Regions from separate parts of the Marinobacter sp. GH_1 genome, predicted to be linked through region 3. Evidence: predicted binding sites of a transcription regulator. Region 3 holds the regulator's gene; each other region holds the start of a gene.

The links. The regulator FliA, encoded in region 3, starts transcription of late flagellar genes. The targets are predictions, from matches to a motif close to CTAAAGTTTNNNNNNNNNNNGCCGNTAA.
Region 1: the regulator FliA is predicted to act here: its motif matches at 2,854-2,881, upstream of fliD (flagellar filament capping protein FliD).
Region 2: the regulator FliA is predicted to act here: its motif matches at 5,774-5,801, upstream of flgM (flagellar biosynthesis anti-sigma factor FlgM).

Annotation. Positions count from the first base shown of each region.
Region 1 is NZ_CP184460.1:2,772,621-2,782,289, forward strand. It holds gene ACNSOI_RS12625 (substrate-binding periplasmic protein) at 1-359, opposite strand, end outside; gene fliS (flagellar export chaperone FliS) at 379-777, opposite strand; gene fliD (flagellar filament capping protein FliD) at 844-2,811, opposite strand; gene ACNSOI_RS12640 (flagellar protein FlaG) at 3,005-3,439, opposite strand; gene ACNSOI_RS12645 (flagellin) at 3,511-4,689, opposite strand; gene ACNSOI_RS12650 (6-hydroxymethylpterin diphosphokinase MptE-like protein) at 4,852-6,996, opposite strand; gene ACNSOI_RS12655 (flagellin) at 7,329-8,804, shown strand; gene ACNSOI_RS12660 (tetratricopeptide repeat protein) at 9,015-9,669, shown strand, end outside.
Region 2 is NZ_CP184460.1:2,326,667-2,336,335, reverse strand. It holds gene ACNSOI_RS10650 (hypothetical protein) at 1-645, shown strand, start outside; gene ACNSOI_RS10645 (CBS domain-containing protein) at 669-1,301, opposite strand; gene mnmC (bifunctional tRNA (5-methylaminomethyl-2-thiouridine)(34)-methyltransferase MnmD/FAD-dependent 5-carboxymethylaminomethyl-2-thiouridine(34) oxidoreductase MnmC) at 1,416-3,287, opposite strand; gene ACNSOI_RS10635 (peptidylprolyl isomerase) at 3,293-3,889, opposite strand; gene ACNSOI_RS10630 (hypothetical protein) at 4,092-4,838, shown strand; gene ACNSOI_RS10625 (flagella synthesis protein FlgN) at 4,910-5,380, opposite strand; gene flgM (flagellar biosynthesis anti-sigma factor FlgM) at 5,388-5,714, opposite strand; gene flgA (flagellar basal body P-ring formation chaperone FlgA) at 5,843-6,544, opposite strand; gene ACNSOI_RS10610 (chemotaxis protein CheV) at 6,737-7,666, shown strand; gene ACNSOI_RS10605 (CheR family methyltransferase) at 7,704-8,531, shown strand; gene ACNSOI_RS10600 (MFS transporter) at 8,535-9,669, shown strand, end outside.
Region 3 is NZ_CP184460.1:1,627,695-1,637,363, forward strand. It holds gene flhF (flagellar biosynthesis protein FlhF) at 1-1,101, shown strand, start outside; gene ACNSOI_RS07465 (MinD/ParA family protein) at 1,172-1,984, shown strand; gene ACNSOI_RS07470 (RNA polymerase sigma factor FliA) at 2,017-2,760, shown strand; gene cheY (chemotaxis response regulator CheY) at 2,920-3,303, shown strand; gene ACNSOI_RS07480 (protein phosphatase CheZ) at 3,324-4,109, shown strand; gene ACNSOI_RS07485 (chemotaxis protein CheA) at 4,130-6,223, shown strand; gene ACNSOI_RS07490 (protein-glutamate methylesterase/protein-glutamine glutaminase) at 6,268-7,434, shown strand; gene ACNSOI_RS07495 (flagellar motor protein) at 7,434-8,174, shown strand; gene motD (flagellar motor protein MotD) at 8,192-8,974, shown strand; gene ACNSOI_RS07505 (ParA family protein) at 9,162-9,669, shown strand, end outside.

The sequences.
Region 1 (9,669 bases), 1.1 Mb from region 3:
AGATTAAGCTGAAGTACGGTATCGACGGGAAAAGCGTTCTCGTCCAGGTCTGGACTTTGAAACAGAAAAGTAAACTCTGCGCGCCCCGTGAGCAGGTCAAGGATGACCCGCCGCAGAGGAAGCAACTGCGCACTCACGGGCACACCCGAGAGTTCTGATAACCGGTCCATCAGCGTAATCAGACTGCCTTGCAGTTCACCCTGATCATCCTGAAAGCCCCAGGGCCAGACATCAGGAATCGCAAACATCGCCGGCGAACTGGCTGGAAGGCTCTCGCTTGAGCCGACAACTTTATCACTAGCGCTGGCCTGGGCAGCTACAAACAGAAAGGCCACCAACAGCCCGCGAAAAAACGCCATATGTTCGACCAACGCTAACTCAAACCGCCTGCTGCTGGCTCACCACCTCATCACGAATGCCATCCCAGCCGTCTTTCACAGAACGCAGCAGGTTCAGCACTTCATCCAGCTTGGCAACGTCATTCTTGGCGCTGGCTTCCAGCAAGGTGCGCTCCATGTAGTCGTATAGAGCCTCCAGCTGGGTGGCCAGCTCTCCGCCTTTTTCGAAATCCAGGAACGCCCGCAGGCCACCGATAATCTCAATGGCTTTATTGAGCAACTGAGCCTTGGCTGCGTAATCCTTGGCCTGAATTTTGGACTTGGCCATGTTAATCCGCTCAATCGCCCCGTTATACAGCAGCTGAATCAGCTTGTGCGGGTCTGCATCGGTGATGCTGGTTTGGGTATTAACGCGCTGATACGCCTGTAAACCGTTCATATATAACCTCGTTTCACCGTTGTCCGGCATGCCATGGTTGGCTGGCCAACCATCAGTATAGCCGAATTAATCTCTCTGCCTGTTCGGCGCCAGGGCCGCCAGCTGCTGAGTCACGTAATCCCGCGTATTATTCAACTGGGAGATCAGGGAGTCGGCAGCGCTGAATTGCTTCACCAGGCGTTCCTGATAGCTTTCAATCCGCAAGTCCAGCTTGATCCGGTCTTCCTGAATGCGCTCAAGATCCCGGTTCAGGGCATCGGTGCGAGAACTTAAAGCACCGTCTGCACCCAGAATACTGGTGATGGCATCTACCGCTCGCTCACTCACACCCTCGATGAACTTCACCGAGCCGCGATTGCCAACGTCACCGCCGGTAATACGCACCTGCAGACCAGCGGCATCGCCACCGGCACTGTTTGCCAGAAACAGCACCTGGCCGTCGCCCTGAGCGGTCTGGCCGTTGATGGTGCCTTGGACATCCTGGCCGGCGGTGCCGGTGGCGGTATTCAGACCAGTCACATTATTCAGGCTGGTCAGGCTGACATTTGAGTCACTGCCAAAGCGATTGGATGTAAAGGTCAGGCCTTCGGTCGCGTCATAACCCACCTGGACTGACCGGCCCGCCGCACTCAATGCGGAATTGTTGCGCAGTGCCTCTTGAATGGCCGCAGCAAAATCAGCCCCGGAATAGTCGCCAGCCGCAATTGAAACAGTAGCATTAGTTGCGCCATCCACCCGGAAGGTAAAGCTGTTATCCGCCTGCACCTGAATTGCATCCGCAGTATCTGGAATTGCATAGTTCAGGGTACCGCGAGACGCCATCTGGGTGACGTTGATATCGAAGTTTCCAGGCTGAGTATTGGACCCACTGCGAACAAACTCCACCTGGGAATCGCTGGTTCTGCCCTGCTCGGCAAACAGTGCCGTAACATCATCCGGGTTTTCCCGAAGCTGCTGCTGGAATTTCTGACTATCAAACTGCAGCTCACCGGTGCGGAAATCCGTGCCAATTCCCACATCCGCCAGGCTGCGAACGCTGGCGTTTTCCAGCCCGGGAATAATATCTGTCAACACTCGCTTCAACTGGTTCTGGATATTCCGAACCGTGGAATCCCCGGTCAGGATACTGCCTTGCCCCGTCTCGCTATCAAATGAAGACAGCTCACGGATGGTGCCCTGCAGCTCGTTGAACTTGTCTACGAACGCCTGAACACGCTCGGCAACCGCCGCCGTGTCCTGCTCCACTTTGATAGTGGACTTACCCTCACCAGTAATGTTGAAGGTCAGCCCATCCACCACGTTTTCAATGGTGTTGGTGGCCCGGCGAATTTCCACGCCGTTGATTTCCATCACCGCATCGCTCGCCGCAATGGTCTGGCGCATGCCATCCATGTTTTCGGGATCTGCCGTATCGAAAGCGAACCGGCTTAATCCCGGGGCAGCACCATCTTCAGTAACGGAAATATTCACGGCATTGGCTTCACCGGTCTCATCCGCAGACAACACCAGTTGGAAACCGTTGCCGGTATCAATCACACCGGCAGACACGCCCGCATTGGCCTCGTTGATGGCATTCGCCAGGCCTTGCAGGGTGTCGTTGGAAGAATCGATGGTGATGTTGGTGGTCTTGTCACCCACCTGAAGCGTCATGGTGCCACGGCCCACACTGGTGGCATCCCGGTCGGCGAACACATCCCGGCTGGCCAGGGCCTGGGACTGCGCCAGACTTTTCACATCGAGGCTGTAAGAGCCGCGGCTGGCCTTGCTGGCATCCACCGACACATCAATGTTGCTACCCGAGGAAGTGGCCGAAAACGACTTCATCGCATCCGCAGAACCGAGCTGACGCATAGGCAGGCGCAGCTCCGTTACAGCGCTCCGCAACATGCCATAGGCAGAAATAAGCGCTTCTGTACGCTCCGTTTTCTGATCCAGCCGAACTTCCGTGGGCCTGCGCTCCGCAGCCACCAACTGTTCGACAAGATCCGACGTCAAAACGCCGGAGCCGATACCTAATGATGAAATACTGGCCATAACCGTGCCTCCTCAGGGGGGCGAATCTCTGTACTGATCAGTTTATCGGCAGCAGGCGGCAAAACTTTGCCCTTTTTCGGAAAATTCCTATGCCGATTTGTAACAGTGCGTAAACGCAGAACACCGCCGGCTCTTCTCAGAGGCGGCGGTGCTGAAATACCGTCGTTTACATCCGCGCAAAAGCGGCAAGCTTTTACACCTTGATGTTAAACAACGTCAGCGGTTCGTCCTGCTGCAATTTTTCTGCCAACCTCATTGCCACTTCATCCGGGATCTGGCGGATCACTTCCTGGGTTTGCTGATCAACCACCCTTACGATGGTCTGGCCCATTTCATTATCCACTTCAAACTGAAGATCCCGCTGCACGGTTTGAACAAAGTCGTTCAACTGGCTAACCGCCTCATTCAGCTCCTTGCGCTGCTCTTCATTACGGGCCTGCAGCTTTTCAGCCTGCGAAGCCTGTTGAGCAACCTGGGGAGCCTGCACCTGGCGGGTACCGGCAGCCGAAGCAGCAAGGTCAGGGGCGTTCCGGCCCTCGGCCTGAGATGACGACATTGCCTTGGCCGGAGCCTGGGCGCCAGAGCGCACCAGTTTCAGGTCCGGGCTGTTCAGGTTAACGTCATTCATAGCTGTACCTCGCTATCCTTCAACGGCGGAAGGCCGGAACCCGAGGGTTCCGGCCGTTACCGCTATGCCCCTTACTGCAGGAGGGACAGAACCTGCTGCGGACGGGCGTTCGCCTGAGCCAGGACGGAGATACCGGCCTGCTGCAGTACCTGGGATTTAGCCAGGTTGGCAGTTTCTGCCGCGAAGTCAGCGTCCAGGATACGGCTGTTGGAGGCGCTGAGGTTCTCGACCGAGGTGCTCAGGTTCGCAATCGTAGACTCGAAACGGTTTTGGACCGCACCGAGCTGGCCGCGAATTTCGTTTACAGTACCCAGTGCGGCATCAACCCGCATGATGGCATTGTTCGCATCGGATACCGTGCTTACACTCAGGTCAGACAGGCTACCGGTGCCACTGGCCTCCAAATCAAAGCTATTAGCGCTCTCCAAATTGGCAACCGTAAAGGCCTCGGCCGATGCTTCTGAAGCTGCTACGTCGTATGCGAAATCCTGAGAAGCAGTGAGCTTTACCTGGTCGTTCTCATCTACCTCTGCAAACAATCCACCAATACCAGCGCCGTTGATCTGCTCGGCGACGTACTGTGATTTTTCAGCGTCAGTGGCACCGCTTCCCAGCGCATCGTTGAACGCTTCCAGCCGAACAATAATCGGATCACCACCACCTACACTGAATACTGCAAAGGAACTGGTAGCATCAGCACCAAACTCCCCGGCTGTGCCTGAGGCAGAAAGGACACCACCAATCTGCGCAGCCCTTGTACCCTTCTCCAGATCCACACTGATGGTCTCACCAGCGTTAGCACCAACCTGGAAGCTCTGCTTGCCGAAGTTACCGTCGAGGACTTTCGCTCCGTTAAAGGAAGTCTGTCCGGAAATACGGTCAATCTCCGCAATGCGCTGTTCTACTTCGTCATTCAGCGCTGCCCGGTCAGAGGCACTGTTAGAGGCGTTCGCTGCCTGAACCGCGAGCTCCCGAATGCGCTGCAGATTGTTGGTGATCTCGTCCAGCGCGCCCTCAGTGGTCTGTGCCAGGGAAATACCGTCGTTGGCATTACGGATCGCTACGTTCTGACCAGAAATCTGGGACTGGAAACGGGTCGAAATTGCCAGGCCAGCTGCGTCGTCTTTCGCGGAATTGATACGAAGGCCAGATGACAGTCTCTGAAGAGCCTGGTCATTCAACCCTTGGGATTTGCTCAATTGATTCTGAGCGTTCAAAGAGGCAACGTTAGTGTTGATACCGAGAGCCATAGTGCTTCTCCTTTAAAACCGTTTCAGTTTTGCTTGGTGAAGGCCTGGCCCCCGGTTCTCTCCTGGGGTGCCCCGCCCTGTTAATCCTCTTAACGGCACCCCAAAAGGTATCTTTAGAATTTTTTCGGATGAATATGTAAAAAAATGTTTCAGTAACTATTGCTACTCCCCAACTTTCTCCACGTCAGCGACAAATTCAGGATCCCGGTCACCTATGAACCTTCGGGACCATGGGTCGCTGTCCATATCTCGATCACACAGCATGACCTTGGCAAAGTGCTCAGGCGCTGTCTCCAGAAAATTCAGAAAACCTTGCTCCCAGATCCTCAAAAATGACTCTAAATCATCATCTTCACTGGCCATGCCATGGCAAATCCCTACATAAAGGAAGTGCTGCAAGGTCCCCCTCAACAACTGACTTACCATAAACTGGGGGCCGGAAGGAGCTGTTTTTCCGGGAGGTGCTGGAACGCGATGGAGTTGTTCTCGCATGGAATTGACCAAAGTACAGAGATCACGACGACCTCGAAGCCTGGCGGACTTCACAGTTCTGACATGTTCTCCACATACCTTTTCCAGCTCTTTTTGCACTCCCTTTAACGCCTCAATGAATAACTCCGAGCCCACGGTTCTCGAAAGGCCATCAAACAATTCCCCCGCCCCAAACGCTAAACGATCCTGATTTTCCTCACACTGCCCGATGAAGTCGTCTTCGGACATCCATGGCGCACCTTCAATAACGGCGCCGTCGGAGCAATTTCGTATGTCAGGTGGAGTTCCTGAAGATCTCAACCTATAAATCAACTCCTCAACTGAGCGCTTTGCAGAGTAGTAATCACTCCGAGTGTATACGGTTCCCCCATCAACGGATGGCGTTTGGAATACCCGCCTCTTCTTAACCGCTGAGTGAACACGCTTCTGGATATCCTTCGCAATGGAAGAATCAGTATCGTCCCCATAGACTGACTTACTGGAGTGGTCCCTCTCTTTATCTTCAAAACCGTAGTCGGTTCCAAACAGGTATATTTGCCGGAACCCCAAGGAGTGCCCTATAGACAACGCAGCATTTGTCACGGTGGGATTACAGTTGGCGAACGACTCTGCCGACAAACCCAACAGCGCCGGCTGCATATTGTCACTCTTGAAATAGTAATAAACGTTATCAAAGAGTGTCGGTACGAAAGGGTTTACTTCGTTCACTGCCAATAACGGTATATCGCGAATTTTGTCCTGACCAATGTCAGAAAGTAGCTGGTAAATCAGGTACGATGGATCGAGCTCTGCGTGGAAGTCTGGTGTGACACCGTGCGCCAACAGTGGTCGCAGCGCTGTGCCTGCGCTCACCACCACCACTTTGTCACGGACCTTCTTCAGGCTTTCCACCCGCTTGTCAAGTGAAGGCCCGCTCCCGACAACAACAAGCGGCTTACTTTGGGACGGCATCTCGGTTTTCGGAAGATAGCGCCCACCGCGCCTCATGTTGTAAGCGGTATTGGACAAACGCATCAACTCATTGTCGTAGTTGGACCAGTTAGTGCTGATTACCGCCAGGTCATTCGCATTTTCCAGGACCGCTTTCGCAAGCTCAACGTCAGCTAGATGATTGTAATAGGTTGAGAAGAATGGATAAAAAGGCACGTCTTTGGTCATGTACCGACTGACCAGACGCCGTATCTCCTCTGGCTGTTCAGCCCTGCCGATAGCAAATGTAAGGGAGAAACCTTTCCGAGAAAAACGTGAGCAAATCTCTTCCCAGTCCACCGTATATAAACTGACTGCAAATTTTTCCGGTTCCCGCTCAATGATAATGCCATTAACAATGGGAGCCTTCTTAGTCAGCGCATCAATGTGATACCCTAGGCCACACCCAAGAAACACCATTGAGGGAAAAATATTGCCCCGAATATAGCCCTTGAATGTCGAGGGCGTGACCGGGCTGGACTTAATGATATTTTGCAGAATCCGGTCCGCAAAGTTTTCTCGCACATAAGAGCTTGCCCAAGGCGGCGAGAACGTTCGGATTCGTTTACTCTCGGGATTTTCATCCAGCACCTTATCGGCTTCATCGATTGAATATTCGCGCGCCAAGCCCCGGTAACAAGACTTGCCGTTGGCAACCATATCCACGTCATCCCGCCCCGGTGTAACCACCAACTCGACGCGCTGAAGCTCCATATTTGCAAGCATCTGGTAAATAGCAGGCCGGCGCCTCTGGAAATACTCCAGATTTTTCTGGAGCCGTTGCATAAAGATTTGACCGTCATCCTGTTCCGTCTGCCGATTTTGTTTCTTACTTTTTTTTGCCATGAAGTACTCCGGAAAGGATAAATGTAAAAAGAGAACACCCAGGGAACAGGTAAAGGGTAGCCAGATTCTGCCATAGCAACAAACACTTCTCACGCACCATCCACTCTAAGAAACCGGCAAAGTTATTCCCTTTGGTTCCGTCAAATAGTTGCCTCCCCACAGTAACCAGAGATGCAAGAATAAAAAAATAGACCAGAAAAAACAGACCCTTAATGGCTCAATATCAATTCTGGCACGGTAATAGCTTGAACCACAAAAACGGCAATTATCCGAATTTGGCCGGCAAGCTCTTTTCAGGAGGTTGCGGCCTCTCTGAGCAGGGAGAATAGACAATGCCTCAGATTATCAACACCAACATCGCCTCGCTGAATGCTCAGCGTAATCTCAACGCTTCCCAGGGGGAGGCAAATGTCGCACTTCAGCGCCTTTCCTCCGGGCTACGGATCAACTCAGCAAAAGACGACGCGGCAGGCCTGGCCATATCTGAGCGCTTCCAGTCACAGATTACCGGCCTGAACATGGCTCAAAGAAATGCGAACGACGGTATCTCTCTTGCCCAGACCGCCGAGGGCGCACTGGACGAAGTCGCCAACAACCTGCAGCGGATACGGGAACTGGCCGTTCAATCCGCTAATGCCACCAACAGTAATTCAGATCGTCAGGCACTGAACCAGGAAGTTCAGCAGCGCCTACAAGAGATAAACCGCATTGCCTCACAAACCTCATTTAACGGTCTTAAGGTGCTGGACGGCACCTTCCGGACTCAGACCTTCCAGGTAGGCGCCAATACCGGCGAGACCATTGGTGTAAGCGGGCTAGACACTCGCGGCAGCCAAATTGGGTCAATCATCGATCAGACTCAACTGTTCTCTGATCTCGCCCTTGGGCCAACTGAGGCCTCGGCGGCGCTTGGCGCCTTCCCGGCATCCGGCGTATCCGAAATTGAGATTACGCTTGGATCTTCGGTAATCGGTACCGTCAGGGTAACAGACCCGGACAGCGTGGAAGATTTCCTTGCGCAATTCCGCGAGCAGGTCCGAAATAACCCGGATCTTCAGGGCATCACCATTGAAGCGGGTTCCGCCTCAGGCTCCGTTGTTATTGGCAACAGCCTCGACCAGGAATACGCTTTTGACCTATCCAACATCGGGGGCCCTAGTGGCTTAACAGTCAGTGCAGCGTCCAACGACACAACTCTCGACGAATACTTCAAAGCCGGAAATACGATCGATTTTGCAGTAAGTATCCAGTCTGATCGCAACGAGGACCCGGTGGACATCGAAGTGCGCGGCGCAACATCGATCAACGACATCGTCGCCCAAGTAAACGCCGCGTCCAACCGGACAGGGGTCCAGGCAAACCTCGACTCAAGCAATCGGAACATCATCTTCTCATCCCAGTTCGGTGAGGAATACTCGGTCAGCATCTCGGCGACAGTGGATGCTGACACTATCGACATCACGGTCGACGGCTCACAAGAAATAGACGCACTCTCTGCTGACTTCCTGGATATTTCTACCCGAGAAGGCGCCGATCGAGCCATGATCGCAGTGGACTACGCCATAGACACCATCAACGGCTTCCGAGCCGAGCTGGGTGCGGTCCAGAACCGCTTCGAGTCCACCATCGCCAATCTGAGTACTACCTCAGAAAACCTATCGGCCTCCAACAGCCGAATCCGCGATGCCGACTTCGCCGCAGAAACCGCCGAACTGGCTCGCACCCAGGTGCTCCAGCAGGCTGGTCTCTCCGTACTGGCCCAGGCCAACGCCAGGCCCCAGCAGGTGCTCCAGCTACTGCAGGGCTAAACTCCCGCAGCACAAACAAAACGGCCGGGCTAATCATCCGGCCGTTTTACTTTTGGGGTCAGACCCCAAGACATTTCACCCCATCAAATGTACTGGGGTCTGACCCCAAAACTGGCACACCTTTCGCAACACCTCCCTCAAAGCACGGCAAACCGTCAAAAAACTGCAGACCTTTGCCGCATCGAATCATGGCTGGTAACGAGGTGTTCCATGCACGTACAACATCACAATGCTCATCTTCCCCGCTCGGTTCAGGCGCAGGCGGCGCGGTTGGTTTTGCAGGCGAATCTGGCGTATGGGGAGTCCAACAGTAACGGGCTTTCCTATGTGCAGCGGCTGAAAGCGCGGTTTGAATGCCGGGAGTACCTGGACCAGGCGCTGGCGCTGGAGCCGGAAAACGCGGCGGCCCTTGGACTGCTGGGCCGGGTGGAGATGGACGATGGCCAGCTGGAGAAAGCCCATGCACTGTTCAATGCCAGCCTGAACAGCCAGCCTGGGCAAGCGCAGCAGTACTGCAACCTGGGTTACTGGGCGTTGAAGAGCGAGCGACCGGCCCTGGCGGAGGAGTACTTCCTGCGGGCGCTGGAATGCGACCGGCAATCCGCCGCCGCTTTCTGCGGTGTTGCCCACGCCAAGCGCCTGCAGGGGCAATTCGATGTGGCCTACCTGCATTACCGCAAACTGCTGCAAACCGGTTCCCGCTGGGATTCGGTGTATTCCGGCATGCTTACCTGCGCGCAGCATCTGCAGATTCACAAGGCAGACACCGACCTGGCGCAGGATGCCATCGCCCTGCTCCGCAAAGACGGCCTGCCGCACCAGGAAATCGGCCGGTTTGTCGGCGCCATCATCCAGCAGCAGTATG
Region 2 (9,669 bases), 700 kb from region 3:
GCTCTCAGCCCCCTGCTGTTTGGTTTTGCGCCATCATCGATCGACGGCACGGCGGTTACCGGCCCCTTTTTCTTCGGTGGCAGCGCCTCGGGGACAGTGTCGGTTTACCAGGTTGGGGAAGAATCCGCCGAGGTTCTGCGGCACGGGTTTTATGGCGATGGTAGCGCCTGGCTGATTGGTGACGGCCCCTTTGAGTATCGAGTGGAAGTTAACGAAGATGATGCTGACGAACTTATTCGCACACGTGTGAACAGCCGGGCCGGGTTTGCTCTCGGTTACAGTACCTCGGGTGCCATAGGCAGTGCATTGTCGGCCAATGATCAGAATGACACTGCCATTGTAGAGCTGAGCCAGGGCCTGCTGTTTAACGGCGATATGGTCATTGCCGGTTCCACCGATGGGGTCTTCGCTGAAGGCGCTGGAAATCCCTCCACCCGCCATGCAATCCTGGCAAGGCTGAATCGTGGTGATGACGAAGCGGCTTATCGGAGCTGGCGCATTCAGCCTGATGTTGAGGGGTTGAATGTGTTAAGGCTGAAAAACTATCGGGATGATGAAATTACTGCGTTGGTAGACCTGGGTGGTGAGCTGGCAATTAGACTGTTCGGCCCGGAGGGCGATGCACTGACCTCCGAGAACCCTTAATGTCTTTAAAGGGGGGCGAGGCCTTAGACGGTCCCCTCCTGCCGGCTGGCGCTGGCATACAGCTTCAGGTAGTCGGTACTGGTCACAATGCCTGATGGCTGGCCTTTTGCGTCAACGATCAGTGCCGCGTTCAATTGGTGTGCAAGCATAAGCCGTGCGAGTTGATGTGCGTCGGTTTCCGGAGAGGCGGTCAGGAAAGCTGGCAGTTCAACCTGAGACAGGCTCTGACTTACTGCTTGTGACGGGTTTTCGTGGAGCCAGGCGAGTAGCCAGCGCAGGTCAATCAGGCCTGCAACGTTGTGGTCGGCCAGGATGACCAGATGGTGCACATTGTTGTCTTCCATGCTGGACATGGCCTCACCCATGGAAGCCGTAGCGGGTACAGAGTACAGCGCCGGTGAGCAAATGGCGGAAACAGGCAGGTACACACGCTCCTCGCGCCGTTCTCCGGCGGCTGCGGCGCCATACTCCTGGAGTGCACGGTGGCGGCCGCTGTTAGCGGCCTGCTGAAACTCCGCGTCGGTTGCCTCGCTGTGGCCCGGTGAAATCGCGCCGGATTCCGTCAGCTCGGTGACGTCGCCAACGCGACGGCTTCGCAAGGCTTCCGGCAATCGGGTGCCGATTGGTCGCCCCGGCTCACTTACGTGAATAGACATTCCACTAACTCTCCCATGTGACTGCTGCAACATCCCAATGCAGAGCAGCTCCTCTAATGGTAACGGCTGAATGTCACAAAACTGTAGGCCGGCTTCATTACGCCTGGGTAAGTGTCAGGTTCGGTATAGCCGCCCCGTTTCCAGTCGCTTTGAGAGCGGCGCAGGCAAGCAGTGGGGCTGGCCGCTGATAACATCTGCCAGATATTCTGCCAGCAAGGGTGCCCAGACCAACCCTTTGCTGCCCAGGCCGGTCAGCAGATACAGGTCGTTAAGGTGGTTCCCTTCGGTGTCCCGCATGTGGCCGGCCACAGGCTGGTAATCGTGCGTGGTACAGCGAAAGGCCACTCGCCCTTGCAGCTGATCGGGATCTGGCACCGATTCTTTGGTTACAGACGGCAGAATCCGTTTTAGCTCGTCAAGGTTTTCCTGGTGGCCTGCGGGGGTTGGGTAGGGGGTCTCGTCCTTAAGGTCAAATGTCGCCCCGGTGACTGCACTGCCGCCTTGAACAGGGTTGAGATACTTTGTCCCGCAGATCACCGTTTGGGGTAGGTTGAAGTCTGCCTCCGGTAGTTCAGTAACCTGACCGCGGATCGCTTTCAAACGGAGCTGCCCGGCTACGGGCACCAAGGCGGGGCTTTCGTGGCCTCCGGCAATGATCACCGCGTCTGCGCGGCAGTCTTCGCCAGAGTGATTGCGGATACACCATTGATTGTTACATGGCAGAAGGTTGACGACCTGGTAACTGAATCGTGTTTCGATCAGCGGGTGCTCAGCCAGCTGCTGACAGGCCTTTGCAGGCTCAAGCCAGCCAGAACCGGGAAACCAGAGACCGCCAGTATCGACGGGAATCCCTGCCAGTTCGCTCGCCCTGATTGCGTTCACGGGTTCCAGCAGATTATCCGGGTATTCATTGCGCTCGCAGAACCGCCGTTGGCGGTCAGCTTCCTGATCATCGGTCGCCAATTGCAGCAGCCCCGTTGGGTGCCAGAAGCGGTTTTGCCAGGGCCGATAGAAACGTTGGCTGAAACTGAGGGCAGTTGCGGCAAGCTCAGTCTGTGCGTTGTACTCCACACCAAGTTTTACATAGAGCGCGCCCTGGGGATTGCCAGATGCCGCAGAACCGGCGTGGGGCGCCTTGTCCAGCAGCAGCACCTGAACACCCCGTTCCGCCAGATTGCGGGCGAGCAGGGTGCCGGCAATTCCTGCACCGATAACAGCAACCGTGCCAGTTCTCGCCTCTTGATTAGTGGTATTCCCTGGCGCGTATATACCTGCAAGCATTTCCCGCTTGCGGCCAAAGCCGGGGACTTTTGCGATCTCGAAGTCGGCCTCTGCAAGGCTGCGTCGCACACGGCCAACGGCGGTAAACGTGGCCAGGGTCGTTCCGGGCTTGCTATGGCTGGTGATCAGACCAATGGCATCGTCCAGCCACATGTCCGGGTTTAACGACGGGGCGAAGCCGTCAAGGAACCAGGCATCGGCGAAAAAAGTGAGATCCTTCCAGGCATCCAGGACATCGCCAAAATACAGGGTCAGCCGAACCCGACCTCCGGCCAGCACCAGCCGGTGAGTGCCCTTGATCAGTGGAGGGTAATGTTCGATAAGCTCCGTTGCCAGGGGGCTTAGCTCGGGCCAGTACGACAGCGCCTTTTCGAGGTCTTGACGGCGCAGGGGAAATCGTTCTACCGACACAAAGTGCAGTATGGCGTTGTCATCGGCCGGGCGCTGCTTTAACCATTCCGCCCAGGCGGCGAGAAAATTCAGGCCCGTGCCAAAACCGGTTTCAGCGATCACAAAGTGGCCGGTGTCTGGCACCTGCTGGAACCGCTCCGGCAACTGGTTATGCCCGATAAAAACATACCGGGTTTCTGCCAGGCCGTTGTCCCTGCTGAAATATACGTCTCCAAACCGGGTGGATTCGGGTACGCCGTCGCGCCAGATAAGATCTGCCGGCTCCATGGCCGGTGGCAGGCAGGGGGAGTGCATAGGGCTCAGTCTTCAATATTAACCAGAGTCACTTTCTCGATCACGACGGCCTGAACCGGAACATCCGCCATGCCCTGGCGATGTCCGGTTTGTACGCCGGCAATCTTGTCGATCACGCCCATGCCCTCGGTGACTTTGCCAAAGACCGCGTAGCCCGCACCCCGCACACCAGCATTCAGGAAATCGTTTTTGGCGACGTTAACAAAGAACTGAGAGGTTGCTGAGTTTGGGGAGCTGGTTCGGGCCATGGCCACGGTGCCCCGAAGATTAGGCAGGGTTGCTGAGGCTTCGTTAACGATGGGGTTTTTGGTCTGTTTGCGGGCCATGGTTTCGGTTAATCCGCCGCCCTGAATCATAAAGCCGGGAATCACCCGGTGAAAGATCGTACCGTCGTAGAATCCGTCTTCGACATAGGAGAGGAAATTCTCCACGGTTTTGGGGGCTACGTCAGGGCGCAACTCAAGCTCAAAGGCCCCTTCAGAGGTAACAAAGCGAACCTTCGGCAGTTCTTCGGCCTGAATAGGAGTGGCCAGCATCAGGGCAGCGATGGCGGCAAACAGGACGGACATCACAGTTAATACGGGTTTTACGGTATTTGTCATTTCAGAGGCTCTCACAGTTTCAGTTGTTATCAGGAATCCTGAGACAATCCGGATAGAACAAAATTAGCGAAGATCTTAACAGATCCTTACCTGAATAAGTGCAAATCAGAACAGCGTAGGCCAGGGGATTGGGCTACGCTTTAATCATTATCAATACCGGGCCTGGTTGTACGGTGATCACTCTGAATGCGGGAGGAGCCTAGTGAGAATCCGTAAGGGGTTTGAAGAAAAGTCCCGGCTTGGCCGGTTGTTGATCAATCGTGGCTATTTGTCGGAAGGTCAGCTGGACGAGGCGTTGTTGTTGCAGCGGGAAACCGGGCAGCGCCTGGGCGAAGTGTTGATCGCCGCTGGCTGGGTGACTGACAAGGAACTGCATCGCGTTCTCAAACACCAGGCCCGTTATCGTAATGCGGCAGCGCTGGTTACCATGGTGACGTTGCCGTTTCAGCCGTTGGTGTCGCTGGCGGCCGGCAATACCAGCGCGGCATCCATGCCTGCGCAGGCCGGTCAGTTATATGAAAAGGGGGGCTTTGCGCCTCTGTCTGACAGCGATATGGCCGGCGTAACGGCTCAAAGCAGTGTGGGTTTGCTGGAGCGTATTGAAACGGTTGCCGCAATGCCGGGAAATGCTGGCGGCGCGGTTGATGACCCGGAACTCGCCGGACTCGATTCAGTAGAGGGAATCAAGCTGGCCGCCAACATTTTTGTGCCAGTGCTCAGTTTCCTCGATTCCGACCTGACCATCTCTGGTGTTCACTACAGGGAGGGTGAGCCCCGCTATTCCATTCGAGAGGATGGCGCCTTGAGGCTGGCGTTTCCCGAACGGATTGAGGAGATCCGGATGGACAATATCCGCGTGAGTGGCAATCAGAGTCCATCCATGGGGAACGTCAGCATTCACAACATACGGTTTCATCCGGATTCCCAGATGACGATCTACACCCGTTAATGAACGGGTAAGGTGAATCTAACGAAAAACGCCCGGATAGCTCATCCGGGCGTTTTTGTTTGCCGGGTCGGTCAGGCGCTGGCCAGAATGTTGCCGCTGGATACACTGGTTTGTTCGCCCTTGGCGCCATAAAGCTTCTGTTGGGCAGAGGCGCCACGGAAGATGTCCGTGAGCCTCGTCAGGCGTTTTTGAAGGTGTCCGACAACACGACCGTTGTTCTGGTTCAGTTCCTGGCAGGCACGAAGGCGCCCATCGGCGGTTTTCCAGAGTTGGTAAAGGTCTTCCATACCACCGGCACGGATAAACCTCGAGGGCTCGCCGGCATCCGGTCGGTACCCCATGTTCACCAGCAGGCGGATCTTTTGTTTCGCACGCTCACGGATATCCGTCAGGATGTTGTTTTTCTGAGTGGTGATTTCCTGGAGCGGAGCGATGTCGGAGGACGCCAGGAGTTGTTTTTCCTGGTTGAGAAGATCCGCCAGGGTTTCAAGCTGGCGGATGTCTTCTGAGAGAAGGGTCTTCAATTCAATGATTGCAGCCATGTTTTACTCACCCGAAAATGCTTTTATCCATCTCAAGCATTTTCTGGGCCAGTTTCTCTGCATCAATTTTGTAGGTGCCATCTTCCAGTGCTGCGCGAATCTGCGCAATGCGGTCGTCGTCCATTTCCGGGTAATCGCCCAGTTTCTGTTCCAGCTGCTTCAGGTTTTTGGCCTGATTGCTGAGACTGACGTTGTCGCCGCGGGCAGCCGTGCTTTGAGCCTTTGCCTGCTCTCCAGCCGTGGAGGGCGTACTCTGGCTGCCTGTTGCTTTGTCGGCCGTGGTTCTGGTGGTGTTGACCTGGCCGGGGCCAATTCCATTTAAGTCAACTGACATAAGGATACCTGCTTGCCTGTGGCCACCTTCAGAGGCGGCGGAATCGAGTTTATATCTGCTTATCGGCAGCGTTTAGCCGACCTTTAGAAAAAAACGGAAAAAATTTGCCGCTGGGCACGGATTTTCCGTTACATGGCAATTTCCACCCGGCCAGGAGCCGTGACCGTTGCCCGAACCGTGCGTGCTGATTGCAGATTCTCAACCATCACTTGCTCGCCGACACTGGCACTGGCCAGCGCCTTGCCTCGGGAACTGACCGAGAACACCGCGGATTTGGCAGTGATGATAACATGATCGCCCCGCTCAACGGCATTGGGAGCTTCGAGCAGATCTGGCGTCAGCACCGACCCTGCATTAACTGGTCGCCTCACCAGCATGCCGGATACCTGTTCAATATCTGTGAGAATGCCCCGGCGGCTGGCGTTGATCTGCACCTGTTTTTCCTGCAAAAGTTCACCGCTGATGCGCTCACCGCGGGCCAGAGGCCGAGCCGCCACAAGGGCAGGGCCGTGTACTTCGACACTGGCTGTGACGAACATCCGCCATGGCCGCTCCCCGGCACAGGACACCATCACCGATGGCGATGTGGTACGTAGGGGATCGTTGGTAAACGCGGTTTCGAGTGCCTGTTCGCAAGCAGCCAGGCTAAGCCGGCTGTCGATGCTGCCGACGGTGAAGTTCACCTCGTACTGTTGCTGGCGCTGCTCGTCGGCCCAGGTTTCGATAAATTGACCGGCGGCATCGCGTATCTCGCTTGCAGTGGTGGCCGCAGCCGCGGCGTTCAGGCCCAGGGTCGATAGGCAAAAGGTCGCTAAAAAGATGGTTCGCATCTGCACTGCTTTGTCCTATGCTGTCAGTTAGGCATATTTACGCGAGTTCCGTTAAGGAAAATGGCGCTGGGGCCGTTAACCCTGATTGGACACCCGGCGTCAATGTTTTGGTCCGGGTTCGCGTAAGCAAGTTGTTTAATAATAACTGAGCAAATTCTGTGCCGATCGTTGGCATGCCGGGAGTAGAAAGTTATGGCAGGGGTGTTGGACAGCGTTAACCAGCGTACGCAGTTGGTTGGTCAGAACCGGCTTGAGCTGTTGTTGTTCCGTTTGCGGGGGCGGCAGCTATACGGGATCAACGTTTTTAAGGTGAAGGAGGTCCTTCAATGCCCGAAATTGTCATCGATTCCTAACAGCCGCCAGGTGGTTCGGGGCGTGTCCCATATCCGTGGCGAGACCATCCCCATCATCGACCTGAGCATGGCCATTGGCATGGCAGGCATTCCACAGGAAGAGCTGGCAACAAGCTTTGTCATCATTACCGAGTACAACCGTAAAACTCAGGGCTTTCTGGTGACTGGTGTCGACCGGATCATGAATATGAACTGGGAAGATATCCTCCCGCCACCCAAGGGGGCTGGCAAGGATGTGTACTTGACGGCGGTCACCAAAATTGATGACAAACTTGTAGAAATCATAGATGTAGAAAAGATTCTTGCAGAAGTTTCTCCTCTCAGGGAAGATGTCACCGAAGAGCTGAAAACTCGCAGCGCCGAGCGTGTGCCCGGGCATTTGCCGGTACTGGTTGTTGATGATTCGTCTGTGGCGAGGCGCCAGATCGAGCGCTGCCTGACCGCGATCGGAATGGAAGTGGTCACCAAGAATGACGGCAAACAGGCGTTGAACTACCTCAAGGAGATTACGGGGGATGGTTCCACTGCCCGAGACCACTTATCGTTGATCATTTCCGATGTGGAAATGCCGGAGATGGACGGTTACACCCTCGTTACCAGAATCAAAGAGAATCCGGCGCTCAGCGGCATGTATGTGATGCTCCATACATCCCTGAGTGGCGTCTTTAACCGGGCGATGGTTCAGAAGGTCGGTGCCGATGATTTTATGGCGAAATTCAGCCCGGATGAGCTTGCCGAGCGCGTGATGGAAATTATTGACCAGAATTGATGCCTCGGCTCATGGACTTACCCACGATAGAGATCCAATGAAAGCGGAAATTACGCCTCAGGAATACGAAGCCTTCAAGACATTCCTGCAGGACGCTTGTGGCATTCTGTTGGGTGACAACAAGCAGTACCTGGTGAAGAGCCGTCTACGCAGGATTCTTGAGGAGAACAACCTGAATTCACTGGGTGAGCTTCTCGATCGCTTGAAGCGGGTGGGGCGCAGCGGCCTGCGTGAGCTGGTTATCGATGCCATGACCACCAACGAGACCCTCTGGTTTCGGGACAACCACCCATTCCGTATTCTTCAGGACAAGCTGTTGCCGGAGTTCGCCGAGCGCAATTCGCTCCAACCGCTTCGTGTCTGGTCTGCCGCCTGCTCAACCGGGCAGGAGCCCTACTCGGTAGGCATGGTGGTGGACGAATTCCGGCGCATTCGCCCCGGCAAGCTGCGTGACGTAAAGATCACTGCGACCGATATTTCCAAAAGCGTGCTGGAAGTGGCCCGGCGGGGTGAATATGAGATGATTGCAATAGGTCGCGGGCTTTCCCCGGAGCGGCAGAAGCAGTTTTTTACGCCCTCACCTAACGGCGGGTGGCAGATCAAACCGCAGATCAAGGCCATGGTGGAGTTCAAAGAACTCAACTTGCTTGAGCGGTATATGCTCGGCAAATTCGATATCATCATGTGCCGGAACGTGCTGATCTATTTTTCCGCAGACCTTAAAAAGGACATTCTTACCCGCATGCACGGGGCGCTGAATCCGGGCGGCTACCTGATTCTGGGTGCCTCTGAATCCCTGAACGGCCTGCCTGATCTGTACGAAATGGTTCAATGCCATCCCGGCATTATCTACAGGAAGAAATAATCCATGCCGTTGAATGTCTGGGTGCTGGTGGCGGCCCAGGCGCTGGCCATGTGCACCGCGCCTTTTATCGTATTTATTGGCTCTATTCAGGGACGACTGCTGGCGCCTGCGCCAGAGTTGGCAACCTTGCCGGTCGGGCTGGTGGTGGTCGGCACGGTTCTGGCCATAAAGCCGGCGACATGGTTGATGGAGCGGATAGGGCGCAAACAGGTGATGCTTTTCGGCGCACTTGCAGGCATTCTCGCAGGTTTGCTGGGTGCGTACGCTTCCTGGCAATCGCACTTTACCCTGATGTGCCTTGCTGCCGTTCTGGGCGGTTCGGGCCTGGCCGTGGTGCACCAGTATCGCTTTGCGGCGATGGAGTCGGTAGCGCCGGACATGGCCGGCTCGGCAGCTGCAAGAGTGCTGCTGGGAGGCCTGGTTGCGGCCTGGTTGGGGCCTGAAGTAGCTAGCCTGGGCAGTGGGAAATCTGAATCCTTCCCGTTCCTTTACAGTTGGGTCGGGTTGGCCGTTGTTCAGGCCCTGGCGTTTATCATTCTTGCGTTCGGGTATCGCGCCAAGGCAGAGCGGGTCCGGGAAACCGTGGTTGGCGGGGGTCGCCCGCTCAGGGAGATACTGGCAAATCCGCTGGTGTGGACGGCTATCAGCGGCGCCGCCATCGGCTATGCGGTGATGAGCTTTATCATGACTGCAACCCCCTTGAGCATGACCGAAATGGCCGGTCATGATCTGGATGATGCCAAGCGGGTTATTCAGTTACACATTATGGCCATGTATCTTCCGTCTCTTATTTCTGGTTGGCTGACCCGTGTTGTCGGCATCCCCTTGATGATGGCGGCGGGATTATTGGCCTACCTGGCGTGCATTCTGCTGGCGGCCAGCGGTATCAGCTTTCATCATTATTTGTGGGCGTTACTGCTGCTGGGCGTGGGTTGGAATTTCCTGTTCGTTGGCGGGACAACCCTGTTGCCCCAGGGTTACCAGCAGTCTGAGCGTTTCCGTGTGCAGGGCCTGAATGACATGATGGTGTTCACGGCTCAGGCGACAGCGGCCTTGAGTGCTGGCGCTGTACTGGCTTCGGTTGGCTGGGCAAGCCTGCTACTGGTGGCGGTACCATTATTGGTGCTGCACAGTGTGT
Region 3 (9,669 bases):
GCAGACCAGCATCGTCGGTTGGAAGAAGAGTTGAACCGATCGCGCAGTCGCATTCGCGAAGTGCGGGAGAAGCGGGCGGGTGTCGGCGCGGAATATGATCGTGCACTGGCTGATGACCGGCCGGCTGCCGACTGGTCAGGTGAGTTGGCTGGTGGATCGACCTCGGTGGGCAATGCGGGTGGCCGACCAGAGGCGGGCTACTCGGATGAGTTGGCGAGCATGAGAGCGGAAATCAACTCCCTGAGAGAGATGGTCAGCGGCCGTACCTCGGTACCCGAGAAGCCTGCAGTCGCGGCATCCAATGCGGTTCAGCAGAGGCTTGCAGAGCGGCTGCAGGAATTTGGCCTGGGCGCGGAACTGGCAACCTCTCTGTCCCGTCAGCATCGCGCCGGCAGGTTGGAAGATGGTTGGAAGCAATCCCTGAAGATGCTGGCCACCGGCGTACGTACCGCTCGGGAACACTGGCTTGAGGCCGGCGGCGTCTATGCGCTGGTGGGGCCAACCGGGTCTGGGAAGACCACCACCATTGGCAAGCTGGCAGCCCAATATGTACTGGAGCACGGGCCGGATTCCCTGGCGTTGGTCACCACCGATCGCTACCGGGTGGCAGCCCATGAACAGCTGTTTGTGTTTGGCCGTATCCTCAATGTTCCGGTCCGGGTTGTGGACGAGAGTCATTCCCTGGATGACATTCTGGACGAATTGTCAGACCGGCACCTGGTTCTGATTGATACTGCCGGGCTGACCAGCTCGGATCGCGGTTATCAGGAACAGCTGGCGGAGTTGGCCCGGAGCGATCACAATATCCGTACCCATCTGGTCGTGTCTGCCACCAGCCAGCCGCGCATCATGAAATCCGTGTGGCATTGCTATAAGATGGCTAACCTTGCAGGCTGCGTCATGACCAAGATTGACGAAGCGCTGACACTGGGTGAGTCTTTGGGCTTTGTCATGGAAACCGGCCTGCAAGTGGCATGGTATACCGATGGCCAGAAGATTCCCGAAGACCTGCACCGGGCAGAGGCCATTCCTCTGGTGCGGTTGGGCGTAGAACGCCTGAAAACAATGCAGCACGGCCAGGCCGCTGCAGAAGGGGCCTGAGGCCCGGTGGTACAGCCGGTGCGCTGCCGTTTGTGCCCACACAAGAACGCAGTAAGAGACTGATAACAGTATGAGCAGACCACATCCGGTTCAGGTGATTGCGGTTACCGGCGGCAAGGGCGGTGTCGGCAAGAGTAATGTGTCCGTCAACCTCGGTATCGCGCTGGCCCAGAAAGGCCGGCGGGTGGTGTTGCTGGATGCAGACCTTGGCCTTGCCAATATCGACGTGCTGTTGGGCATTACCGCCAATCGCAATCTGCAGGATGTGCTCAGTGGCGAGTGCGACCTCAAGGACGTTCTGGTCAACGGCCCGGGTGGTATCAAGATTGTCCCCGCATCGTCCGGCACCCAGCGTATGACCCAGTTGAGCCCGATGGAACATGCAGGGCTGATCAACGCCTTCAGCGAGCTGGGTGACCAGATTGATGTGCTGATTGTTGACACAGCAGCCGGTATTTCCGAGTCGGTCGTCAGTTTCCTGCGGGCCTCCCAGGAATTGCTGCTGGTGGTGTGCGATGAGCCTACCTCCATTACCGATGCCTATGCCCTGATCAAACTGATGAATCGCGACTACGGCACCAACCGTTTCCGTATTCTGGCGAATCAGGTGCGAAATGAGCAGGAAGGCCGGCATCTGTATGAAAAACTGACCCGTGTCACCGAGCGTTTCCTTGATGTAGCACTACAATATGTAGGTATCGTGCCTTACGACGAAGCCGTCAAAAAAGCCGTTCAGCGGCAGCGGGCCGTTCTGGATGCCTATCCACGGGCTAAGGCGTCGCTGGCGATCCGTGCCCTGGCAGAGAAAGTGGACAGCTGGCCGCTGCCATCATCGCCAAGAGGGCATCTGGAGTTTTTCGTGGAGCGGCTCGTCGAAGTCTGATCTGAATCCAGTCCTATAAGAAAACCGGATACATGACATTGGCGAAAAACCTGGGAATCTACCATCAGGCTGGCGCAAAAGGCCCCTCTCAGCTGATTGAGGAGCATGCGCCGCTGGTCAAGAAAATCGCCCTTCATCTGATGGCCCGTTTGCCGGCCTCGGTTCAGCTTGAAGATCTCATGCAGGCCGGCATGATTGGCCTGCTGGAGGCTGCGCAACGATACTCAACCGGCAAGGGTGCCACCTTCGAGACATACGCGGGTATTCGAATCAGAGGCGCTATGGTGGATGAAATCCGCAAGGGCGACTGGGTGCCGCGCTCTGTTCATCGCAATGCCCGCCGTATCGCGGCAGCCATCAAAACCGTGGAAGACCGCACCGGGCGCGAGGCCCAGGATGTCGATGTTGCCGAAGAGCTGGGCATTGACCTGTCGGAATATCATGCTTCCCTGGCAGACGCCAACAGTGGCCGACTTTTTAGCCTTGATGAGCTCAATGAATCCGGGGAGCTGCCGATAGAAGAAACAGAGGCCAGCGATAATCCCCTGGATGGCATTTCATCAAATGCATTCCAGAAAAGCCTGGCAGAGGCAATCGAAGAGCTTCCTGAGCGAGAAAAGCTGGTGTTGAGCCTCTACTACCAGGAAGAGCTCAACCTGAAGGAAATCGGCGCGGTGCTGGGCGTCAGCGAGAGCCGGGTCAGCCAGATTCATAGCCAGGCGGCCTTTCGTCTCAGGGGGCGGTTGTCCGATTGGCGGGAAGACGAGCCAGAATAAACCGGGCCGGCGCTGACCGCGCGGCGCGTAACTGTGTAGATTTTGGTAACCGGCGCTTTACAACGCGGCCAAACACCACACAATAAGCGGTTAAAGCAGCGGCCTGCTAGACTTTCAAAAGGCTTAATGAAATCCGGGTGTTACTGACTGGAGGTCCCATTGGACAAAAACATGAAAATTCTCATTGTGGATGACTTTTCCACAATGCGGCGAATCATCAAGAATCTGCTGCGCGATCTTGGCTTCACCAATACGGATGAAGCGGACGATGGCAACACTGCATTGCCCATGCTCAGGAGCGGCAAGTACGACTTCCTGGTGACCGACTGGAACATGCCTGGCATGTCGGGTTTTGATCTGCTCAAGGCGGTGCGGGCAGACGAGAACCTGAAGAACCTGCCGGTGCTGATGGTAACCGCGGAGGCCAAGCGTGACCAGATTGTGGCGGCGGCGCAGGCCGGCGTTAACGGGTACGTCGTCAAACCGTTTACCGCTGCCGTTCTCAAGGAAAAGATTGAGAAGATCTTCGAGCGAATCCAGTAACCAGAGGTCGGATGGCTGTCATGACTGACAAGAACGAGAACCATCAGGGCCTCGACCCGGAGGTAACCGAAAAGCTCCAGCAGCAAAGCTCCGAACTGGCCGAATGCATCAGTTCCGGCGATTACGCCCGTGCGATGTCGGTGATCAACGAGCTTAGTGAAGTTCGCGACCAGAGCCTCTATCGGGAAGTGGGGCGGTTGACCCGGAGCCTGCACGAGGCTATCCGGAATTTTCAGATAGACGCCCGCAGTGCCGAGCAGAAAGAAGCCTTGTCCAAGATGTCCGATGCCTCGGATCGGCTGGCCTACGTTGTCCAGATGACCAGCCAGGCGGCTAATCGCACCATGGACCTGGTCGAAGAAAGCATGCCGGTGGCGCATACCATGCGCGACGAAGCGACCGCCCTGCGAGACGAATGGCAGCGGTTGCGTCGTCGGGAAATGGAGCCGGCAGAATTCCGGGAGCTGTACGGCCGCATTGATCGCTTCTTTGCGGGCCTGGCCACAGATTCCGATACCCTGTACAGCAACCTGTCAGAAATCCTTCTGGCCCAGGACTTCCAGGATCTTACCGGGCAGGTTATCCAGAAAGTAACGGCTCTTGTGAAAGAAGTCGAAGAGAACCTGCTTGGCCTGGTGGTGATGGCCAGCCACGTGGACCAGCTCACCGGCACCGTGCACCAGATTGAAGAAAAAGAAGAATCGGCCGAAAAAGGGGTAGGGCCTCAGATCAAGGCTGAGGAGCGTGATGATGTAGTTTCGGGGCAGGACGACGTTGATGACCTGTTATCCAGTCTCGGTTTCTGAACGATTATAGAGGGTGACGCATGGCGTTTGATGCCGACGAAGAGATCCTGCAGGACTTCCTGGTTGAAGCCGGCGAGATTCTCGAAAAGCTGTCCGAGCAGCTGGTAGATCTTGAGCAGCATCCGGATGACAGCAACCTGCTCAACGCCATCTTCCGTGGTTTCCACACGGTCAAGGGCGGTGCCGGGTTCCTGCAGCTCGAAGCGCTGGTCAACTGCTGTCACTCTGCGGAAAATGTGTTCGATATCCTCCGCAACCACAAGCGCAAGGTCACCTCCGAATTGATGGACGTGGTGCTGGAAGCTCTGGACCACGTCAACGCCATGTTTGATCAGGTTCGTAACCGTGAAGAGCCGACTCCGGCTCCGGACGAATTGATCGCTGCGCTGGATGAACTTGCCAAGCCGGAAGGCGACACGGCAGCGCCGGCACCGGCAACGCCAGAACCCGAACCTGCCGCCGGTGCGGGCAATGATTCCGGAGATATTACCGACGAAGAGTTTGAGCAACTGCTGGATGCCCTGGCCGATGAAAAAGGTGCAGAGCAACAGCCGGCGGCCGCACCGGAAAACACCTCCGCCAACGACGCCGGGTCAGACGGCGACGAGATCACCGACGACGAATTTGAAGCCCTGCTGGACCAGTTGCATGGTAAAGGCCAGTTTGCTGGCCCCCCGGTTGTTGATAACGACACCCCGCCGGAGCCGGAACCAGAAGAGCCGGCAAAATCATCCACTGGTGATGATCTGATCACCGATGACGAGTTTGAAAACCTGCTGGATGAGCTGCATGGCAAAGGCAAGAGCCCTGGTGCGGCCCCCGCAGCGGAGACCAAACCTGAGCCTGCGGCCAAGCCTGAGCCAAAGAAGCCGGAACCAAAACAGCCGGAACCCGCCAGGCAGGAAGCCAAGCCGGCAGCCCCCTCCGCCCCGGCAAGAGATGCGGCGCCCGCAGCCGAGACCACCGTGCGGGTGGATACCAAGCGCCTTGACGACATCATGAATATGGTGGGTGAGCTGGTACTGGTCCGTAATCGCCTGCAGCGCCTGGGCTCCGAGAGCGAAGATGAACATATGCACAAGGCGGTCGCCAACCTCGACGTGGTGACCACCGATTTGCAGGCGGCGGTCATGCAGACCCGCATGCAACCGATCAAAAAGGTATTCGGGCGCTTCCCACGGGTGGTACGAGACCTGGCCCGAGGGCTGAAGAAAGAAATCAACCTGGTGATGCACGGGGAAGAAACCGACCTGGACAAGAACCTGGTCGAAGCGCTGTCCGACCCGCTGGTTCACCTGGTAAGAAACTCCGTTGATCATGGCATTGAAATGCCAGAGGTGCGGGAAAAGGCCGGTAAGCCCCGTGCAGGCACTGTGACCCTGTCAGCGGAACAAGAGGGGGATCATATCCTGCTTTCCATCTCTGACGACGGCGCGGGTATGAACCCTGATGTTCTGCGCCGAAAAGCGGTGGAGAAAGGGCTGTACGACCAGGACGCCGCAGATCGACTGACCGATAACGAGTGTTTTAACCTGATTTTTGCCGCTGGTTTCTCGACCAAGGAACAGATATCCGATGTTTCTGGCCGAGGCGTGGGCATGGATGTGGTGAAAACCAAGATCGGCCAACTTAACGGCCAGATCAACATCGTGTCTGAACAGGGCAAGGGCACCAGCATTATTATCAAGGTGCCGCTCACCCTGGCGATCATGCCTACGCTGATGATCATGCTGGGCGATCAGTCTTTCGCCTTGCCCCTGGTGAACGTGGTTGAAATTTTCCATCTGGATCTGTCGAAAACGAACATCGTCGATGGCCGGGAATGCATTGTGGTGCGTGACAAGGTATTCCCGCTGTTCCACATCAAGCGCTGGCTGGTACATGGCGCGGCTGGCCAGAAAGAGCCGGAAAACGCCCATGTGGTGATTGTGGCCATGGGTACAAAGCAGGTCGGGTTTGTGGTGGACCAGCTGATCGGCCAGGAAGAGGTGGTGATCAAGCCCCTGGGGCGGGCGTTACAGGGTACGCCCGGTATGGCCGGGGCCACCATCACCGGTGACGGCCGCATTGCCCTGATTATTGACGTACCCAGCCTTCTTCAACATTACGGTTAGCGGTACCGGGGCAGATAACATGCAGGATTGTTTAGGAGAAATGGATGACAGTTTCTGTCCTGGTCGTTGATGATTCAGGGTTCTTTCGCAAACGGCTGACGGAAATCCTCACGGCCTCGGGGCAAATCGAGGTTGTTGGTGCGGCAACCAATGGCCGTGAAGGGGTGGAGCTGGCCGAAAAGCTGCGCCCTGATGTGATTACCATGGACTACGAAATGCCCGTGATGGATGGTATTTCGGCGGTTCGTGAAATCATGAAAAAGCACCCGACCCCGGTGTTGATGTTCTCATCTCTGACGTATGAGGGTGCGCGGGTTACTCTGGATGCCCTGGAAGCCGGGGCAGTGGACTTCCTGCCCAAGAACTTCGAGGAAATTGCCCGGGATACCAGCCAACTTCAGAAAATCCTCATCGATCGGATTCTTGACGTGGCCGGCAGCAAGCCCAGCGGTCGTTCTGCGGCCCCGGCTGCACGCCCGGCAGCTCCGCGTCCCGGGGTTTCGCGCCCGGCTGCCCCGCAGCCTCCAGAGCGGCCCGCCAGACCGGTAACCCGCGACCGCTCAGCCCCGGCCCCAGTCCAGCCAGAGCCGACCCGCGAGCCTGAAACTCCAAGACGGCCCTCCCGGAAAGCCGCACCAAGACATTACAGCGTGGTTGCAATTGGCACTTCCACGGGAGGACCGGTTGCGTTACAGAAGGTCTTGACCGCGCTGCCGGCCTCTTTCCCGGCTCCCATTGTGCTGGTTCAGCACATGCCTGCCAGCTTTACCCCGGCTTTTGCCGAGCGCCTGAACAAACTTTGCCGTATTCAGGTCAAGCAGGCCGAAGATGGCGATATCCTGAAGCCTGGCCATGCCTTGTTGGCGCCTGGCGGCAAGCAGATGATGATCGAAAATCGTGGCGGTCAGGCGAGAGTCAGGATCCTGCCGGGTGACGAACGGCTGAATTACAAACCCTGTGTGGATGTCACTTTCGGTTCTCTCGCCCGAAGCTTCCCGGGGAAAACCCTGGGCGTCATCCTGACGGGAATGGGAGCAGACGGTAAGGAAGGCTGCCGGATGATGAAGCAGTCTGGCTCAGTGGTCTGGTCCCAGGATGAGAAATCCTCGGTCATCTACGGCATGCCCATGGCCGTTGCCAAGGCCGGATTGAGTGACGAAATCCTGCCGCTTGATGAAGTGGGCCCCCGGCTGGTTGAAGGCGTGAGCTGATGGATATCCTGAGCCTGCTGGGTATCATCCTTGCGTTTGTAGCCATCCTGGGTGGCAACCTGCTGGAAGGTGGTGCGGTCGGGTCCCTGTTCAACGGGCCCGCCGGGCTGATTGTGGTTGGGGGCACACTGGCGGCCACCATTCTGCAAACCTCCTGGCCCATGCTCAAGCGGGCCATGGCGCAGATTCGCTGGGTGTTTGTGCCGCCCTATATCAGCCTGGAAGATGGTATTGGCAAGGTTATCGACTGGAGCGTCAAGGCTCGTAAGCAGGGTTTGCTGGGCCTTGAAGGCCTGGCAGAGCGGGAGCCGGAGAAATTTGCCCGCAAGGGGCTGCAATTGCTGGTTGATGGCGCTGAGCCGGAAGCCATCCGCAGCATTATGGAAGTGGATCTGGAATCCCGTGAGCAGCGGGATCTTGAGGCGGCGCGTATCTATGAAGCCATGGGTGGTTATTCGCCGACGATCGGTATCATTGGGGCGGTCATGGGCCTGATTCAGGTGATGACCAACCTTGAAGACCCGCAGTCTCTGGGTAGCGGCATTGCCACCGCGTTTGTAGCCACCATCTACGGCGTGGCCCTGGCCAACCTGCTGTTTTTCCCTGTCGCCAACAAGTTGCGAAGTATCGTCAAGGAACGTACCCGCTACGAAGACATGATGATCGATGGCATCATCGCCATCGCTGAGGGTGAGAACCCGAAATCCATTGAACTGAGGCTGCGGGGCTTCCTGCAGTAATCAGGACGGACTAGCCTATGCGTCGGCGCAGACAACCCCAGGATGACCTGCACAATAAGGAGCGTTGGCTGATCTCCTATGCGGATTTCATCACGCTTCTGTTCGCTTTTTTTGTTGTCATGTACTCGGTGTCTTCCGTTAACGAGGGTAAATACAAAGTTCTGTCCGAAACCCTGACAGGCGTGTTTAACGCCCCCCAGCGCTCGGTGCAGCCTGTCCAGGTGGGCGACCAGCCACTGCGGGTCCAGACCAGTTCACCAGAAGACGTTATTCCCCCGCCGGTCACCGAGGCGCCGCGCAATCCTCAACTGGATGCCGAAAGCCGCACACAAGCGCTCAGAACCATGGCAGATCAACTGACTATGGAGTTTGATGAACTGATCAGCCAGGGCGTGGTCAGCCTGGAAACCAATGAACAGTGGTTGGAACTCAACCTGCCAAACAGCATGCTGTTCAGTAGTGGCGACGCCGAACCTCACTATGACGCATTCCAGGTGATCGAGAAGATCGCGACGGTGCTTCGCAACCGGGATAATGCCATCAAGGTGGAGGGGTTTACCGATAACCAGCCAATCAGAACCAGCCGGTTTCCATCCAATTGGGAGCTTTCCAGCGCCAGGGCATCGGCCGTGGCTCGTATGTTGATGATGGAAGGTGTAGAGCCCGAACGTCTGGCGGCGGTGGGTTACGGCCAGTACCAGCCGGTAGCGAGAAACGACACCGAGGAAGGGCGGCGCCGTAATCGCCGGGTTGTGCTTCTGATTTCCCGAGACGCCAGTATTCGTGGTGCCGTTCGCTAATCTGCCGGTGGCAGATGCGTATGGCCGAACTGGCACGCTTCCTGTATTACAGTCTTTTTATCATCCGGATCGGCAAAGGCTTGCCGCGTAAAACGGACAGCGGACAGTCAAGTTTCGGGCCCGCGTGCCGATATGGTCAATAGCGGCCGGTATTTCCGTCGGGCATAGCCAAACTGGAGTGACAAGAGTGCGAATCTGGGCTGTAGCCAATCAAAAAGGTGGTGTAGGTAAGACAACCTCGGTGGTAGCCCTGGGCGGGTTGTTGGCCGAACGCGGCAAACGCGTGCTGGTGGTCGACCTGGACCCCCATGGCTCTCTGACCAGCTGGTTCGGGTATGACCCCGATTCGCTGGCACATAGCGTCTTCGATCTGTTCCAGCACCAGGGCAAGGTGCCGGATGGCTTGCCTGCCCAGCTGATTACCGAGACCAGTTGTCCGAATCTGTCGTTGCTGCCGGCCAGCACAGCCCTGGCCACCCTTGAGCGACGGATGATTGGCGTGGAGGGGATGGGGTTGATTGTTTCCCGGGCCCTGGCGCAACTCTGGGATGACTTTGACTACGTGATACTGGACAACACCCCGTCGTTGGGCGTGTTGATGGTCAATGCCCTGGCGGCAGCCCAGCACCTGATCATTCCGGTACAGACCGAGTTCCTGGCGATCAAGGGCCTGGAGCGCATGCTGCACACCTTGC